DNA from 3 places in the Paenarthrobacter sp. NPDC089322 genome. Region 1 is predicted to be linked to each of the others. Evidence: riboswitches for the same ligand, from Rfam matches in the RefSeq annotation. Region 1 holds a riboswitch; each other region holds the start of a gene.
The links. Region 1 has a riboswitch for S-adenosylmethionine ahead of AB0N65_RS04620 (aminotransferase class V-fold PLP-dependent enzyme). Riboswitches for the same ligand answer to the same signal wherever they lie in the genome.
Positions count from the first base shown of each region.

Region 2: another riboswitch for S-adenosylmethionine. It lies ahead of AB0N65_RS08455 (homoserine O-acetyltransferase); the one in region 1 lies ahead of AB0N65_RS04620 (aminotransferase class V-fold PLP-dependent enzyme).
Region 3: another riboswitch for S-adenosylmethionine. It lies ahead of AB0N65_RS14150 (DUF1737 domain-containing protein); the one in region 1 lies ahead of AB0N65_RS04620 (aminotransferase class V-fold PLP-dependent enzyme).

Region 1 covers NZ_JBFBGW010000003.1:137,231-142,510, reverse strand. Annotated here, with positions in the region: gene AB0N65_RS04630 (ribosome small subunit-dependent GTPase A) at 1-908, shown strand, start outside; gene hisN (histidinol-phosphatase) at 962-1,774, shown strand; SAM riboswitch class IV at 1,956-2,069, shown strand; gene AB0N65_RS04620 (aminotransferase class V-fold PLP-dependent enzyme) at 2,099-3,508, shown strand; gene AB0N65_RS04615 (class I SAM-dependent methyltransferase) at 3,666-4,427, shown strand; gene AB0N65_RS04610 (metal-dependent transcriptional regulator) at 4,455-5,168, shown strand; gene AB0N65_RS04605 (hypothetical protein) at 5,205-5,280, shown strand, end outside.
Region 2 covers NZ_JBFBGW010000006.1:27,842-33,121, forward strand. Annotated here, with positions in the region: gene AB0N65_RS08440 (CPBP family intramembrane glutamic endopeptidase) at 1-224, shown strand, start outside; gene AB0N65_RS08445 (VOC family protein) at 386-1,024, opposite strand; partial or broken gene AB0N65_RS08450 (bifunctional o-acetylhomoserine/o-acetylserine sulfhydrylase) at 1,232-2,569, shown strand; SAM riboswitch class IV at 2,729-2,844, shown strand; gene AB0N65_RS08455 (homoserine O-acetyltransferase) at 2,859-3,980, shown strand; gene AB0N65_RS08460 (winged helix DNA-binding domain-containing protein) at 4,025-5,209, opposite strand; gene AB0N65_RS08465 (SGNH/GDSL hydrolase family protein) at 5,211-5,280, opposite strand, start outside.
Region 3 covers NZ_JBFBGW010000014.1:31,997-37,276, forward strand. Annotated here, with positions in the region: gene AB0N65_RS14145 (SulP family inorganic anion transporter) at 1-1,086, shown strand, start outside; SAM riboswitch class IV at 1,164-1,276, shown strand; gene AB0N65_RS14150 (DUF1737 domain-containing protein) at 1,291-1,557, shown strand; gene AB0N65_RS14155 (rhodanese-like domain-containing protein) at 1,554-1,964, shown strand; gene AB0N65_RS14160 (O-succinylhomoserine sulfhydrylase) at 1,965-3,173, shown strand; gene AB0N65_RS14165 (hypothetical protein) at 3,184-3,792, shown strand; gene AB0N65_RS14170 (glutamate--cysteine ligase) at 3,789-5,006, opposite strand; gene AB0N65_RS14175 (hypothetical protein) at 5,162-5,280, shown strand, end outside.

The sequences.
Region 1 (5,280 bases):
TACGGAGGAGCCCCGTGGTCCCCGGTGACTTCGTTGCCTTGGTCGGCGACGTCTCCGGCGGGCCGGACACACTTGCCAGGCTGGTCCGCGTTGAGGAACGCAAGACCCTTCTTCGCCGCAGCGCCGACGACACCGATCCCATCGAAAGGGTGGTGGTGGCCAACGCAGACCAACTCGTTGTGGTGGTCGCCGCCGCCAACCCGGAACCGCGTACCGGTTTTATCGACCGCGCCTTGGTGGCAGCTTACGACGCCGGTATCGAGCCACTGCTGCTCGTCACCAAAGCGGACGTCAGGGATCCCGCTGAGTTGTTGTCGAATTACCTCAGCCTGGACTTCCCGGTGATCATCAGCCGCACGGCCGACGCTGAAGCCTCCGGAATCGATGCCCGCTCGGATGATGGACTTTCCGCCCGTCTCGACAGCGACGCCGTATCGCGGTTGCGGGCACACCTGGACGGGAAAGTAACCGTCATGTTGGGCCACTCCGGCGTCGGAAAGTCGACCATGGTGAACGCGTTGACAGGTGCCGAGCGCGCCACGGGCGGGGTCAACGCAGTGACGGGCCGCGGTCGGCATACATCATCATCGGCCCTGGCACTGAAACTGGCCGATGCCCCATCCGGCAGTTGGATCATCGACACCCCGGGCATCCGCTCCTTTGGATTGGCCCACGTGGATCCCGACCGTATCCTGCATTCCTTCCCGGACCTCGAGCCGGGTACGGAAGCCTGCGAGCGGGGCTGCAAGCATGACGCCGGTGCCGTCAACTGCGGCCTGGACGCGTGGGTCACCGAGGGTCATGCCGGCCCGTCAGGCGTAGCCCGCCTGTCCTCGCTGCGCAGGCTGCTCGGAGCCGACCCGCGGCTGGAAGCCAAAGAGACCAAAGAACTGGGCACAGTCAACTAGACGACCCATCTTCACGTCCCCGTGCACAGAACGATTCACGATAACTTGGTGGCATGACCCAACCCGTTTCCAGCTACAACGACGACCTGCGCCTGGCCCATGTCCTGGCAGATTCCGTGGATGCACAGACCATGGACCGCTTCAAGGCATTGGACCTGCAGATCGAGACCAAGCCCGACCTGACCCCCGTCACCGACGCCGACAAGGCAGCAGAAGAGGCGATCCGTGGCCAGTTGTCCCGCTCACGTCCCCGTGATGCCGTCCTTGGCGAGGAGTTCGGCAGCAGCGGTCATGGTTCGCGTCGCTGGATCATCGATCCCATCGACGGCACCAAGAACTTCGTGCGCGGCGTGCCGGTGTGGGCCACGTTGATCGCGCTCGTCGACGAGGGCGAACCCGTGGTTGGCGTAGTGAGCGCACCGGCACTGGGCAAGCGTTGGTGGGCGGCCAAGGGCATGGGCGCGTACACGGGACGTTCACTTGCCTCGGCCACGCGGCTCAAGGTTTCCAACGTGTCACGACTCGCCGACGCCTCATTGTCCTATTCGAGCCTCTCCGGCTGGAAAGAGCGTGGCAACCTTGACGAGTTCCTTGGCCTCACGGAAGACGTGTGGCGGACCCGTGCCTATGGCGATTTCTGGTCCTATTGCCTCGTCGCCGAGGGCGCGGTGGACATAGCCTGCGAGCCCGAACTCAACCTCTACGATATGGCCGCACTAGTGCCGATCGTCACGGAAGCGGGGGGTCGCTTTACATCCCTGGAGGGCGAGGACGGTCCCTTCGGAGGCAATGCCCTCGCCACCAATTCCATCCTGCACTCCGAAGTCCTGAAGCAACTGAATCCTGGACTGGACGATCTCCTCTGACACAGCCCGGCACGCGACTTCACGGCCGGTTTGCAGAATTTTCGACGGCGGATGCCCCCTTCCGGGGGCTTCCGCCGTTTTTTCTTCGTCAAAACGAGGATTTTCCAATCCGCCGTAACAATGTGCTTAACAAAGGATCCGGCTTTGGAACGGGCGCGGAGAGTGCCCTAACCTCTTTACAGGTCACGAGTGCCAGCGCAAAACCCCGGTTTGCTGGCCGGCAACCCTCCATTCGCGGTGGGGTGCCCCGGGTGACGACCTGGCCGGTCCGGAACGGATGCGGCAAGCGCGGATCCCTTGGGGATCCCTCTTGAGTGAGGTCCAATGAGCACTGCTACGTTCAACTCCACCATCCTGCCGTCCCTGGCCGCCGAAGAATCGGTGCGCGAAGCCGCCGCAGGCCGTCCCCTGGCCGCAGTTACCGGTGCCGAACTGCAAGCTCCCCTGATCCAGGGCGGACACGTCCGCTACGCAAACCTGGACTACGGAGCGTCCGCACCGGCCTTGACGATCGTGTCCGCATATCTGAACGAGATTCTCCCGTACTACGCGAGCGTCCACCGCGGCGCCGGATACGCCTCACAGATCAGCACCTCCGTTTATGAGAACTCCCGCAACGTGGTCCGCGAGTTCGTCGGCGGCAGGCCCGATGACTCGGTCATTTTCACGCGGAACACCACCGATTCCCTGAACCTGCTGGCCGGCTGCCTGCCTCAACTGGCCGGGAAGCACACTGGTGAGGTCCTGTACCTGGACATCGAGCACCACGCGAACCTCCTTCCTTGGCAAGGAGTCCCGCATCGCAGTGTCGTCGCCCAATCCACCTTGACCGGCACCGTGGCCAAGCTGCGTGACGAACTCAGCCAGGGTGGGGTCTCCTTGCTGGCCGTCACAGGCGCATCCAACGTAACGGGCGAGATCCTGCCTATCGCCGAACTCGCAGCACTCGCGCACGAGTACGGTGCACGCATTGTGGTGGATGCCGCGCAACTCGCCCCGCACCGCCGCATCAACATCGCCGAAGCCGATGTCGACTACGTGGTCTTCTCCGGCCACAAGCTCTACGCACCGTTCGGTGCGGGCGTCGTGGTCGGCCGCCCGGACTGGCTCGACGCCGGCACTCCGCACCTTGCCGGCGGTGGCGCGGTCCGCGAAGCACGTCTGGATTCCGTCAGCTGGGCTACGGGTCCGGCACGCCACGAGGGCGGTTCACCCAACGTTCTCGGCGCCGCGACCCTGGCTCGCGCCACTCAAGTACTGTCCGCGCTTGACCCCCAGGCGTGGCATGATCACGAGGCAGGCATCCGCTCCTATCTGGTTGAAGGTTTACGGGCAATCGATGGTGTGACCGTCCACCAGATTTTCAGCGATTCCGTGGACACCATAGGCGTGGTCAATTTCTCGGTGGAGGGATTCGACGCCGGACTGGTCGCGGCCTACCTTGCAGCTGAGCACGGCGTCGGTCTCCGTGACGGCCGCTTCTGCGCTCACCCCCTCCTCAAGCGCCTCGGGCTGCCTTCGGGGTCCTTGCGTGCAAGCTTCGGCGTCGGCTCCCGGTTGGAGGACGCGGCCCGCTTGCTCGCCGGTATCGAGGAGTTGAAGCGCACCGGACTTGGCTGGGACTACGTCGTGGACGAGGGCCGTTGGGTTCCCGCCAACGATCACCGCAGCTACCCCGAATGGGCACCGAACACTCCAGGTACCGCCGGCGCTGCACCCTGCACAGTCGACTAAGCAGGAGCCCACCTGCCGAGCACTGACCCACGGGAGCGTCCGGTAGTCCACTGACGTATTCGTTCCGGATCCTGCGGTAGATTCGTAGGTATCCCACGGCGTTTGCGGCAAAAGGAGTTTGTGCGTGGCCATGCGTTCAACTGGAGTCTCCGGCCGTATGGGCAGGGGCGGCGGCCCCCGGCTCCATGCCCGGCGCCGGCACGAACTTGGCCAGAGCTTCCAGGACGGCGGGGAGCATTATGACCGCGTGCGCCCGGGCTACCCGGCAGACTCCGCCGATTGGTTGATTCCCCCCGGTGCAATGTCCGCCGTTGACGTTGGTGCGGGCACAGGAAAGTTCACTGCACTTCTGGTTAAGCGTAACTTGGCGGTGACCGCCGTCGATCCTTCCAACGACATGCTGGAACAATTGCGAAAGTCCTATCCGCACGTCATTGCACTGGAGGGAACGGCCGAGGCGACCGGACTGGCGGACTCAGCATTCGACGTCGTCAGCGTTGCCCAGGCGTGGCACTGGTGTGACCCGCTCGAGGCGAGCACGGAGCTGGCCCGTATCCTCAGTCCGCAAGGGGTTCTGGGCCTGATCTGGAACCAACTGGATACCTCTGTACCTTGGGTCCACCGCCTTTCACGCATCATGCATGCCGGCGACGTCCACAAACCGGGTTTCCGGCCGGTCATCGGCCCGGAATTCAAGGACGCAGAGAGCCACCTCACGACGTGGACGGACACGGTTTCGCCGGAAGATGTCATGGAACTGACCAAGTCCCGCAGTTATTACCTCCGCGCCAATGACACTACCCGCGCGAAGGTCATGGCCAACCTTGAGTGGTACTTGTACGAGCATCTTGGCCATGCGCCGGGAGAGCTTCTCGGATTGCCCTACCTCACGCAGACCTGGCGGGCCCGCAAGGCCTGAATCCCGCGGCCACGGTAGGCTTGGACTGTGAAGACCAGTACGCCCTCCTCCTCGATCGAGGACTACGTCAAGGTCATTTACTCCTACACGGAGTGGCAGGACAAGCCCATCACGTCATCCCAACTGGCCCAGCGGCTGGGTGTTGCCAACTCGTCGGTGTCCGAGATGGTGCGAAAACTCAAGGACCAAGGTTTGGTGGACCACCAACCCTACAGTGCCATTCGGTTGACGCCGGAAGGCATGCGCCTGGCGTTGGCGATGGTCCGGCGCCACCGTCTCATTGAGACCTACCTGGTTGAGGAACTGGGATACAGCTGGGATGAAGTCCACGACGAAGCCGAGATGTTGGAACATGCAGTCTCGGATACCTTCATCGAGCGCATGGCAGCAAAGCTTGGCCACCCCGTGCGGGATCCGCACGGCGATCCCATTCCGGCAGCCGACGGCTCAGTCGACCTACCGCATGCCTACCGCATGATTGAACTGGATGAGGGACACTCCGGCCGGATAACCCGCATCAGCGACGAAAACCCCGACCTTCTCCGGTACCTCGCCGCCGAAGAGATCGCCCTCGACTCACCTGTCGAGGTTGTGGGGCGCAAGCCGTTCGGCGGGGCGCTCGTGGTGCGGATCGGGAGTGGAACACGGCGACGTGAATTCGATCTCGCCGATGAAGTCACGTCAGCCCTCTGGGTACAGAGCGGCGAAGTCCACGAGGGCTGTATTCTCCCGGCCCGCTGACAAGCTGCCCCGGCGCGTCCGGTCCCGTATCGTTGAATGGTGATGAGTAGACGTGACGCAGCCCTGGCCCTCGATATTTCCATGGAAATGGCCCAGCGCCACGGGATCCCAC
Region 2 (5,280 bases), on a different contig from region 1:
GGAGCACGGCGGTGGCGATCGTTGTCAGCGCCGTCCTGCGCGGCAGTTACCACTTGTACCAAGGATTCGGGCCGTTCATCGGGAACATGGTGATGGGCCTCGTGTTCGCATGGATCTATACCAAGACCAAGCGGGTCATGCCGCTGGTCATCGCGCACGCACTACTGGATATCGTGGCATTCGTCGGCTTCAGCCTCTTCGGCAAAGCGATGGGGCTGGGCTGACACGCTGCTTAGGCGCTCTCAGGGGAACTGCTTAAAGATATTCGGCCGCCATCGGTGGGTGACGTCATTGGCACCCGCTGATGGCGGCCGAAGCTGCACCCGGACACGCTGGCCGGGGAGTTGCCCCCTCGTGGAAGGGGACTGTTGGATAGTGACTCCGCCTAGATGGTGACGGCCCCCGAGGCGGTTTCGAACGTGACGGACATGATGCCCGGCGTGCCGTGGGGAGCCATCCATTGGACCGCGACGTCCTCAAGCGGCTTCTCCACAGGTTCGCCCAGCCATTCGGTGACACGTTCCGCCGAGCCTGCAATGGTCAGGCTGGACATCTTGACGTCGCTTTCATAAACCCTGGACGGGTGCAGCGACGGGTCGCCCTCCCACTTGAGCAAATACGGCACCTGCGGATCAGCGATGAGTCCGAGGATGCCGATCTGCTGCCACACCAGTTCGCGGCCATCGGGGAACTTCCTGTTGCCGGGTACCGCTGAGCGGCCAAGGCGTTCTTCGAACGGAGCGAGGTCGTCAACGGCGACGCACCAGCCCATCCAACCGCCACCCGCTGCCGAGCGTGCCCTGACTGCCTGGCCGAAGGGTGCCTTGTCGGAAGCGGGGTGGTCCAGGACCTCCACGACTTCCAGGTATTTGTTATCCGCCAAGGGAATGATCATGTTCCGGGTGCCGAAGCGCGGGTGCACTCCGCCCCGGACTGCGTCCACTCCCAGAGCTGCGGAAATTCGTTCTGTCGTGGCCAAAAGGCCATCTCGTTCACAAGCGTAAGAGACGTGATCCATGCGCATGGCTTCATCTTGGCACTTTGTGATCGGGGTCTCAGCTAAGTCCAGCCTAACTAAGGTGGGATGTTACTGAAATGCGTCCCGAGGCGTCATGCCGGTACGCGGAAACGACCCGAGAAGTCCGAAAAATTCCGTCTTCGTCACAAAGCGGACCGCCACGGCCGGCGCTTCCTAGACTGGCCCCACGCAACCCGCCCAACCAGAACAGCGCGCTACGACAAGGAGAATGCAATGTCCCACGGATGGTCCTTCGAAACCCGCCAGATCCATGCAGGCCAGGAGCCTGATGGCGCAACGGGCGCACGTTCCCTCCCGATCTACCAGACCACGTCTTTCGTTTTTCCCAGTGCTGAGAGTGCCGCCAACCGCTTTGCGCTGGCAGAGCTCGCGCCCATCTACACCCGGATCGGCAACCCAACGCAGGACGCCGTGGAACAGCGCATCGCGAGCCTGGAAGGGGGCCTTGGTGCCCTCCTGCTCAGTTCCGGACAGGCAGCGGAAACCTTCGCGATCCTGAACATTGCCGAAGCCGGAGACCACGTCGTGGCCAGCCCGAGCCTCTATGGCGGCACGTACAACCTGCTTGCGCATACGTTGAAGAAGTTCGGGATCTCCGTGACGTTCGTTGAGGACCCGGACAACCTGGAACAGTGGCGCGCGGCCGTCCAGCCCAACACCAAGCTGTTCTTCGGCGAGGTGGTTTCCAACCCGCGCCAGGACGTGCTGGACATCGAGGGAATTGCCGGGGTGGCGCACGAAGCGGGTGTGCCGTTGATCGTGGACAACACCCTCTCCACCCCGTATCTGATACGCCCCATCGAATGGGGTGCGGACATCGTGGTGCACTCAGCCACCAAATACCTTGGCGGCCATGGCGCGGCGATCGCCGGCGTGATCGTGGACTCAGGGAACTTCGACTTCTCCCGGGACCCGGAGCGGTTCCCCAACTTCAACACACCGGACCCCAGCTACAACGGCCTCGTCTACGCCCGGGACCTCGGGAAGGACGGCGCGCTTGGCGCGAACCTGTCCTACATCCTCAAGGCCCGGGTCCAACTGCTGCGCGACCTTGGCTCCGCGGTGTCCCCGTTCAACGCTTTCCTCATCGCCCAAGGACTTGAGACTCTGAGCCTGCGCGTGGAACGCCATGTCTCCAACGCCACTAAAGTGGCGGCATGGCTGGAAGCTCATGACGACGTCGAATCGGTCGCCTTTGCGGGTCTGCCGTCCAGCCCTTGGTATGACCGTGGACGGAAGTACGGGCCGCGGGGTACGGGCGCGGTTGTGGCATTCACCATCAAGGGCGGGGTCGAGGCAGGGAAGCGTTTTGTCGACGGACTCGAGCTCCACTCACATGTGGCCAACATCGGCGACGTTCGTTCGCTGGTCATCCACCCCGCGTCCACCACCCACAGCCAATTGACGGTTGAGCAGCAGGTTGCTGCGGGCGTCAACCCCGGCTTGGTCCGCCTGGCCGTCGGCATCGAGCATGTGGACGACATCATCGCGGACCTTCAAGCCGGATTCCGCAGTGCCAAGGGCGCATAATCACCGCCGCACCTGAGTATCACGGGGAGTGCCGTCCGACGAATATTCGCCGGACGGCACTCTGAAGTGCACCTTGCTGAACGAAAACGCCCCAAACCGTCACACAGCTGTCACATTCTTCGCCATGAAGGTGGTGTCTTTCCTAGACTCTACGTATTAGGTCATGAGTGCCAGCGAACAGCCCCGGCTTGCTGGCCGGCAACCCTCCTCCGCGGTGGGGTGCCCCGGGTGAGGACCTGGCCTGTCGCACGCAAGGCGATGGGCAAGCGCGAGGTTAGGTGTCAAAGGAATGACCATTACTGCTACAGCACTCCCGAAATCGGGCGAAGAAGACGGAACGGTCAAGTTCGCCAGCGTGGGTCCGCTGGATCTTGAAGCCGGCGGATACCTCCCGAACGTTGTCCTGGCCTATGAAACCTGGGGGCGCCTGAACGCGGATGCGTCCAATGCGGTCCTCATCCAACACGCGCTAACCGGCAGCACCCACGTGGCGCGGGGAGCCACGGACGAAGAAGGCTGGTGGGAACAGCTCGTCGGGCCGGGCGCCACCATCGACACCAACAGGTTCTTCGTGGTTTCCATCAACATCGTTGGCGGCTGCTACGGCAGCACGGGTCCTTCGTCCGAAGCTCCGGATGGTCGCCCCTGGGGATCCCGGTTCCCGCTTATCACGCTCCGCGACAGCACCGCGGCCGAAGCGCGACTCGCGGACGCTTTGGGCATTCAGGCGTGGCACGCCGTCCTGGGCGGTTCCATGGGTGGTGCGCGAGCGCTGGAGTGGGCAGTCACCTTTCCGGAACGTGTCCGGCGTTGTGCCGTGATCTCCGTGGGGGCCTACAGCACGGCGGAACAGATCGCGTTCGCCCAATCGCAGACCCTCGCCATCCGTCAGGACCCGAATTTCAACAACGGCGATTACTACGGCGGACCTGCCCCGGAAGCAGGATTGGCATTGGCGCGCCGGATCGCCCACATCACCTACCGTTCGGCCCTGGAACTCGATTTCCGCTTCGGCCGCGAAGCGCAGCACCAGGAAACCCCGCTGGCCGCACCGGTCCTGGGGGAGCGGGGGCGCTACCAGGTGGAGAGCTACCTCGACCATCAAGGCACCAAACTGGTCCGCCGCTTTGATGCCAACAGCTACATCGCCATCACCGAGGCCTTGATGTCCCATGACGTCAGCCGCGGCCGGGGAACGCTGCGGGAGGCCCTGGCCCAAGCCACTGCCGAATTCTTCGTGGCGGCGGTGGATACGGACCGTCTGTACTTCCCCGCGCAATCCCGGGAACTCGCCGACAACCTTCCCGGCGATGTTTCGGTCCACCTGATCGAGGCCCCCATCGGACACGATGGCTTCCTGACCGAGATCGGGCAGTTGTCCGTCCAGCTTCGTGAGGCATTCTTCGCCTGACCAAGCCGTTGCCTGACCAAGCAGTAGGCAGTGATGCCTGGGCTTCACACCAACGTGGCCTGAATCCCCAGGAACCGCCCATAGCGTTCCACCTCGGCATCCAGCGCCTGCTGTTCGGGCGCCGTGGCAGCACGGTTCATGCGGACGTGCACTTCGCAGGCTCCTCCGGAGAAAGCGTGGCGCCACCAACCGGCCAATCTGCCATCAAGCAGGACCACATGCATGGGGCCGTTGTCCTCAGGGAAGTAGGGTGCCGTGCCGCCGAGGTAGTGCCGGGATTGCGAGTACCCCATGACGTACTCGTCGTAGCACTGGATGAGGTCCACCCGCGGGAGTGCCGGCTCCGGGTCGGCCGTCCGCGGGGTCCGGTCCAGCGCTTCAACCTCCTCGGCAGCAAGGTAAAAGTCAACGCCGTCAATGACCACCGGGGTCAAGGATCCTTCTGAAAGCCCATGGGCTGCCTCGAGACCGCGTCGCACATCCTTTTGGGTCAGTCCGGACCATGCCGCGCAGTCCTTCACGGTGGCAGGGCCACGGCTGCTGAAATAGCGCAAGGCGAGTCGGCCCAGTGCCGCATCGCGGTCATCGCCGGTCAAAGGGCCACCAGCGGCGTTGGGAACCCGTTCCTCAAACAACGCATAGCTTTGCTTGAGGGCCCCGCCGGCGGAACGAACAGGAGTGCCGCTCACCAGGATTCCGCTGATCTCGGCGTGCATCAGGTGGTAGATAAAGCCAAGTCCTTTGCTCGGGAACCCGGCTTGTCCCAACACCACGGCAAGTTCTTCGCGCGTCTTATGTGCACCGCCCGCCACCGCTTCGGCGAGGATCTTTCCGCTTCGCGCAGCAGCGTCCTCGTCCACGCCGGTCTGCCGGTACATGCCCTTGTTTCCCTGATGTAGGCGGTCTGCCGACAACGCCATCAGCCAGCCCAGGTCCTCCCGGTGCACAAAGTGCCAGGTGGGACGAAGAATATGCGTTCGCAGGACGGTGCCATCAGCGACGGCTTGCTCCACGTCCTGGGCCGTTGATCCGTACGTCCGCTGGGCGAGGGTCCAGCGGGCGTAGGCAAACTCCTGCGACTGGACTGCCAGGAGGTTCCGGAGCGCCGCGCCGGTGTCCGCCGCATGGGGAGCCCGCAATTGTTGTCGTCGCAAACGCAGTCCCACCACATCCTCAGGCTGCAGGCCCAAACCGGCATCCAAGGGCCGCCCACCCGGTGCGTGCGTCATGTCAGCCGCGGGGCAGCATGCTGCCGGTGGGTCCGAAGACGGGCCCCGGCGTCGGGCGTTTGGGCGTAATG
Region 3 (5,280 bases), on a different contig from region 1:
CTCCTGAAATGGAAAGTGCCCGGGGTGTTGCTGGCAGTGGTGGCCTCCTGCCTGGCTACGGCCCTGTGGGGATTGAACGACGACGTCAAGGTCACCGGGGCGCTGCCGCAGGGACTTCCGGCGCCGGCACTGGACGGAATCAGCTGGGCCGATGCCCTTGCTTTGGTCCCGCCAGCAGCAGGCATTGCCCTGATGGCGTTTGCGGACACCGGCGTCCTGTCCCAATCGCTGGCTGCCAAGGAAGGAAAGAGGGTGTCCGGAAACCGGGAAATGGCCGCTCTGGGCGCCGCCAACGCCGCCACCGGATTCCTTGGCGGTTTCCCGATCTGCGGGAGCAGTTCGCGGACTCCAGTTGCCGTGGACGCGGGCGCAAAATCGCAACTCACGGGCGCCGTCGGAGCGGCCCTGGTCCTGGCCTTCATGCTGCTGGCACCGGGGGTGACCGAGTATCTGCCCTCCGCAACGCTGGCCGCCGTGGTGATCGCCGCGGCCATTGCCCTTGCCGACCCGGCTGGGGTCCGCCGATTGCTGCGCCTGAGCCGCAGCGAGTCCGTGGTGATGCTTGCGGCGTTCCTCGGGGTGCTCCTGGTGGGTGTGCTGCAGGGAATCCTGGTGGCCATTGCCCTGGCGCTGCTCGACTTTGTCCGGCGGGCCTGGAATCCCTACCGGACGGAACTGGGTGGGCAGGAAGGCCGGCCGGGCTACCACGACCTCACCCGCCATCCCGAGGGCGCACGCATCCCGGGCCTCCTGATCCTCCGGTTCGACGCTCCCTTGTTCTTCGGCAACGGCCAGGTCCTGGCGGGCTTTGTCCGGGAAGAACTGGATGAGGCCGAGGACCACGTCACGCATGTGATCCTCGCGGCCGAACCCATCACGGGCATCGACACCACGGCACTGGATGACCTTGTGACGTTGGACGAGTGGCTTGCCCGTCGGGGTGTCGACTTGGTTTTCGCTGAGCTGAAAGGGCCCGTCAAGGACAAGCTGGTCCATCTGGGCACGGCCGCCCGGTTCACGCCGGACCATTTCTATTCCACCGTGGGCGCGGCCGTCCGGGACCTCCGGAACCAGCAGTCACAGTAGCCGCCGTTACGCAAGATGACGCCCACCGGCACTGCAACAAATGCGGCGCCGCGCCCGTGGATGTTACGTTTTTCTTGAGTAATGAGCACCAGCGTTAAGCCCTGACTTGCTGGTCGGCAACCCTCTCTCCGGCGGGGTGCCTCAGGTGACTACTCGGCGTATTCGACACTTCGAACTGCAAGCGTGACTGAGGAGCACCGCCCAATGCCTGAACCCACTGAAGAAAAACTCTCCTACCGCCTGATTACCGGCCCAGATACCCGCGACTTCTGCGAGCGCATCAGCAACGCCCTCGCCGAAGGCTACGTACTGCACGGCAGCCCGTCAGCGACGTTCAACGGCACTGACGTGATCGTGGCTCAGGCGGTCGTGCTGCCCACTGCCATCGCCAGCGCGGATGCCGCAGTCGCGAGCGCTGTGGACCAGCTGGAGAACTACGAGGACGAGGAAGCATTCGAGGGACACGCATGAGCTACGCAGGTGACCTGACCCCGCACGACGCGTGGGCAAAGCTTGAAGAGGGCGCCATCCTGGTGGACGTGCGCACCGAGGGCGAGTGGGCCCACATCGGCATCCCCGATACCAAGGCCACGGAAAACGATCCCCTGTTCATCCAGTGGAACCTCGCCGGCGGCATCCCGAACTCCCGCTTCCTCGAGGACCTGCAGCAGCAGGCTCCCGAGGGCGACGGCGTTGAACTCGTGTTCATCTGCCGCTCCGGCCAGCGCTCCATCTCTGCCGCCATCGCAGCAACCCAAGCCGGCTTCACGTCCTACAACGTGCTTGAAGGCTTTGAAGGTGAGCCGGACCGTTACGGCGAACGCACCGTGAATGGCTGGAAGAACCGTGGCCTGCCGACGAACCTGGGGACCGACTAAGTGACTTTCAATCCCGACGCCGCCGGCTGGAGCCCTGACACCCAGGCAGTCCGTGGCGGACTTGACCGTACCAATTTCCAGGAAACGGCCGAGCCTGTCTTCCTGAACTCCGGCTTCGTTTACGAATCCGCCGCAGCTGCAGAACGCGCCTTCACCGGCGAAGACGAGCGCTTCGTCTACTCACGCTACGGCAACCCGTCGGTAGCTACCTTCCAAGAGCGGCTGCGCCTGCTCGAAGGAACCGAAGCGTGCTTTGCGACGGCGTCCGGCATGTCCGCGGTGTTCACCGCCTTGGGTGCCTTGCTGGCTGCCGGTGACCGCGTGGTGGCGGCCCGCTCCCTGTTCGGTTCATGCTTTGTGATCCTCAACGAGATCCTGCCGCGCTGGGGCGTTGAAACGGTCTTCGTTGATGGTCCGGACCTGGACCAGTGGCGCGACGCCCTCTCCCGGCCGACCACCGCTGTCTTCTTCGAATCACCATCCAACCCGATGCAGGAAATCGTCGATATCCAAGCCGTCAGCGACCTCGCGCATGCTGCGGGAGCGACTGTCGTCGTCGACAATGTCTTTGCCACTCCGCTGCTGCAGCGTTGCGGCGAGCTGGGCGCGGACGTGATCGTCTACTCCGGCACCAAGCACATTGACGGCCAGGGCCGTGTCATGGGCGGAGCGATCCTTGGAACCAAGGAATACATCGACGGTCCGGTCAAACAGCTCATGCGCCACACAGGTCCTTCCCTCTCGGCCTTCAATGCGTGGGTGTTGACCAAGGGCCTGGAGACGATCGGGCTGCGCGTGAACCATAGCTCGGCCTCTGCGTTGAAGATCGCGGAATGGCTGGAGCAGCAGCCAGCCATCAGCTGGGTCAAGTACCCGCTGCTGAAGTCGCACCCGCAGTACGAGCTTGCCACCAAGCAAATGAAGGCCGGTGGCACCGTCCTGACGTTCGAACTCTCGCCGTCGGCTGGCCGCACTGCCAAAGAGGCGGCGTTTGCCTTGCTGGATGGACTGGGTGTCATCGACATCTCCAACAACCTGGGCGACTCCAAGTCCCTCATCACCCACCCCGCTACCACCACTCACCGGGCTATGGGTCCGGAGGGTCGTGCGGCGATTGGCCTGACTGATGGCGTGGTCCGTTTGTCTGTTGGTCTCGAGGACGTGGACGACCTCATTTCGGATCTGGAGAAGGCCCTCAAACAGGTCTAACCTTGCTGCCATGAGCGGAAACCGCCCTTATCGCCGTGCCGGAGCAGTCATTGCCGCCGGCACGGCGATCTGGTTTGCGGGCATCTCCCCCGTGCAGCGTGTGTATATCACTGCTGACGCTGCTGCGCGTCTCCGGATGCTCCAGGCAGGAAAGCGCGGCTGGGTCGTTGGCCAGCATCTTGCTGCTGCAGGAACGGTGGCTGTCCCGGTGGGTTTCGCCGCGTTCGCTCGGGCACTTCCCCACGGGAAAGCCAAAGGATGGGCGATCGCCACTGCCGGCGCCCTGCTCACGGGTGCACCGCTGTTCGTGGCCAGCCTGGCGAACCGGGCCTCCAACCTGGAAAAATTTGCGTATCGGCGAGGCTCCAACTGGCCTTTCCTCGCATATTCCGGATTCCACGTCCTTGCCCTGGCCGCTCTGGGCGGGAGCCTGTTGGCGTCACCCGCCAAACGCTGGATCGGTGTCACTGCTGCCGCAAGCGCGCCTGTCTACGGGGCTATCCTGGTGGCGAAGAAGGACATCCCGCCGTTTGTGTTTTACCTCATAGAAGGTATCGCCGGCGCGTACCTGATGGTGTGGGAGGAACCTCCCGCCAGTGCGGAGCCGGGCCGGAACTAGGGCCTCCGAACCCTCGTCAGCGTCGGGGCCGCATCCTTGTGAGCCGCGGCATCCTTGTGCGCTGCCGCGGAGGCACCCCGCATGGTCATTTTCACTGCATGCCCAACCACCGCTCCCAAGGCCTCGGCCGTGGGCGGCGAACCCGCTGCGGCATGCCCGCCCCTTTGGCGGTTGCTGAAGCGCACCGCGGCCTCGCGTTGTTCATGGGCTCCGTTCCCACGCTCGAGGATGTCCGAGATCCCGGCCTTCACCAACTCCAGCTCGCCTTGGTCATCCAGCACAGGGCTAAGGTAGTCCACCAATGCCCACACCACCTCGGCCGCGGGCTGTGGCCGGAAATCGCCGAAGTCCAAGAGGTCTCCGCGCAAACCAACGTTGCTCGCCTGCCAACTCGCCATCCGAAGGAGTGCCGTAGGCACGGAGGCGGGCTCAACGCCGTCGAGCATTTCCAAGGAAGCCGTCTCCACCAAAGCCCGCACCAACACCGCGATCAGTGCCGCGTCCTCCGACCTCAGGCAGACATCGGCCACCCGGACTTCCACGGTGGGATGGTTCCGTGAGATACGTGCGTCGAAGTAGATCATGCCTTCGTCCAGGAGCACGCCCGTCTCCAGCAGCCGCTTCACCATGCGGCGATAGGCGGTCAGGGAACCGAAAACCGCAGAAGGACCGGAAGTTGGCCAGCGGTTCCATGCTTGGATCCGATAGCTGTCGAAGCCTGTGGGCAGCCCGCGCCAGTAGGGGGAATTGGCACTGATTGCCGTCAGCACGGCCAGTTTGTCCCTGATGTGGTCGAGGACCACCACGCCTTCCTCCGGCGACTCCACGGAGGTGTGCACGTGAAACCCGCACGTCAGTTGCTCGTGGGCCGTCAACCCAAAGCGCTCCAGCATCACTGCGTAGCGTGGGTCCGGCGTCGTATGCGTGTTCGACGCGAGCGGCGACGTTGCGATGGCGGCCACCCTCGCGTTGTGTTTCCTGGCGGCGTCGTTGGCCATGGCGCGCCCACGCCTGATCTGCGGCAAGAGTTCGCTGTAAGTGTGGCAAGGCCGGGTCTGGGTTTCGATCTGCTCAAGCTTGAGTTCGTGGCTAAGGCCCGTGCCTGCCTCCGTTGGCTGGTCGCTACCAGCCAGCAGCGCGTCCGCGAGGGCCAAGGGCTCGCCCGTCACGGGATCGACGATGAGTAGCTCTTCCTCAACCCCGAAAGTCCGCATGGCTCCATTCTGCGCCCTTGAAGCTGAGGGTCACAGCAGACGCCACGGTCATGGCAACGAAGTGGAACGTTTACGGGAAATTCGAGGCAAATGCGCCCAAGGCCTGCCGGTGACGAAGCGGGGCCACTATCCTGAGTACCTGATCGGAGGCTCACATGGCCGGATGCACACGCGGGGCGGCTAGCCGGAGCGGCAAACTGGCCACCGCCCTTGCCCTCTTGGGACTGCTCGCTACCGCGTGCACCCCGAGTACAGCCCCTCCCCCGGCAACGTC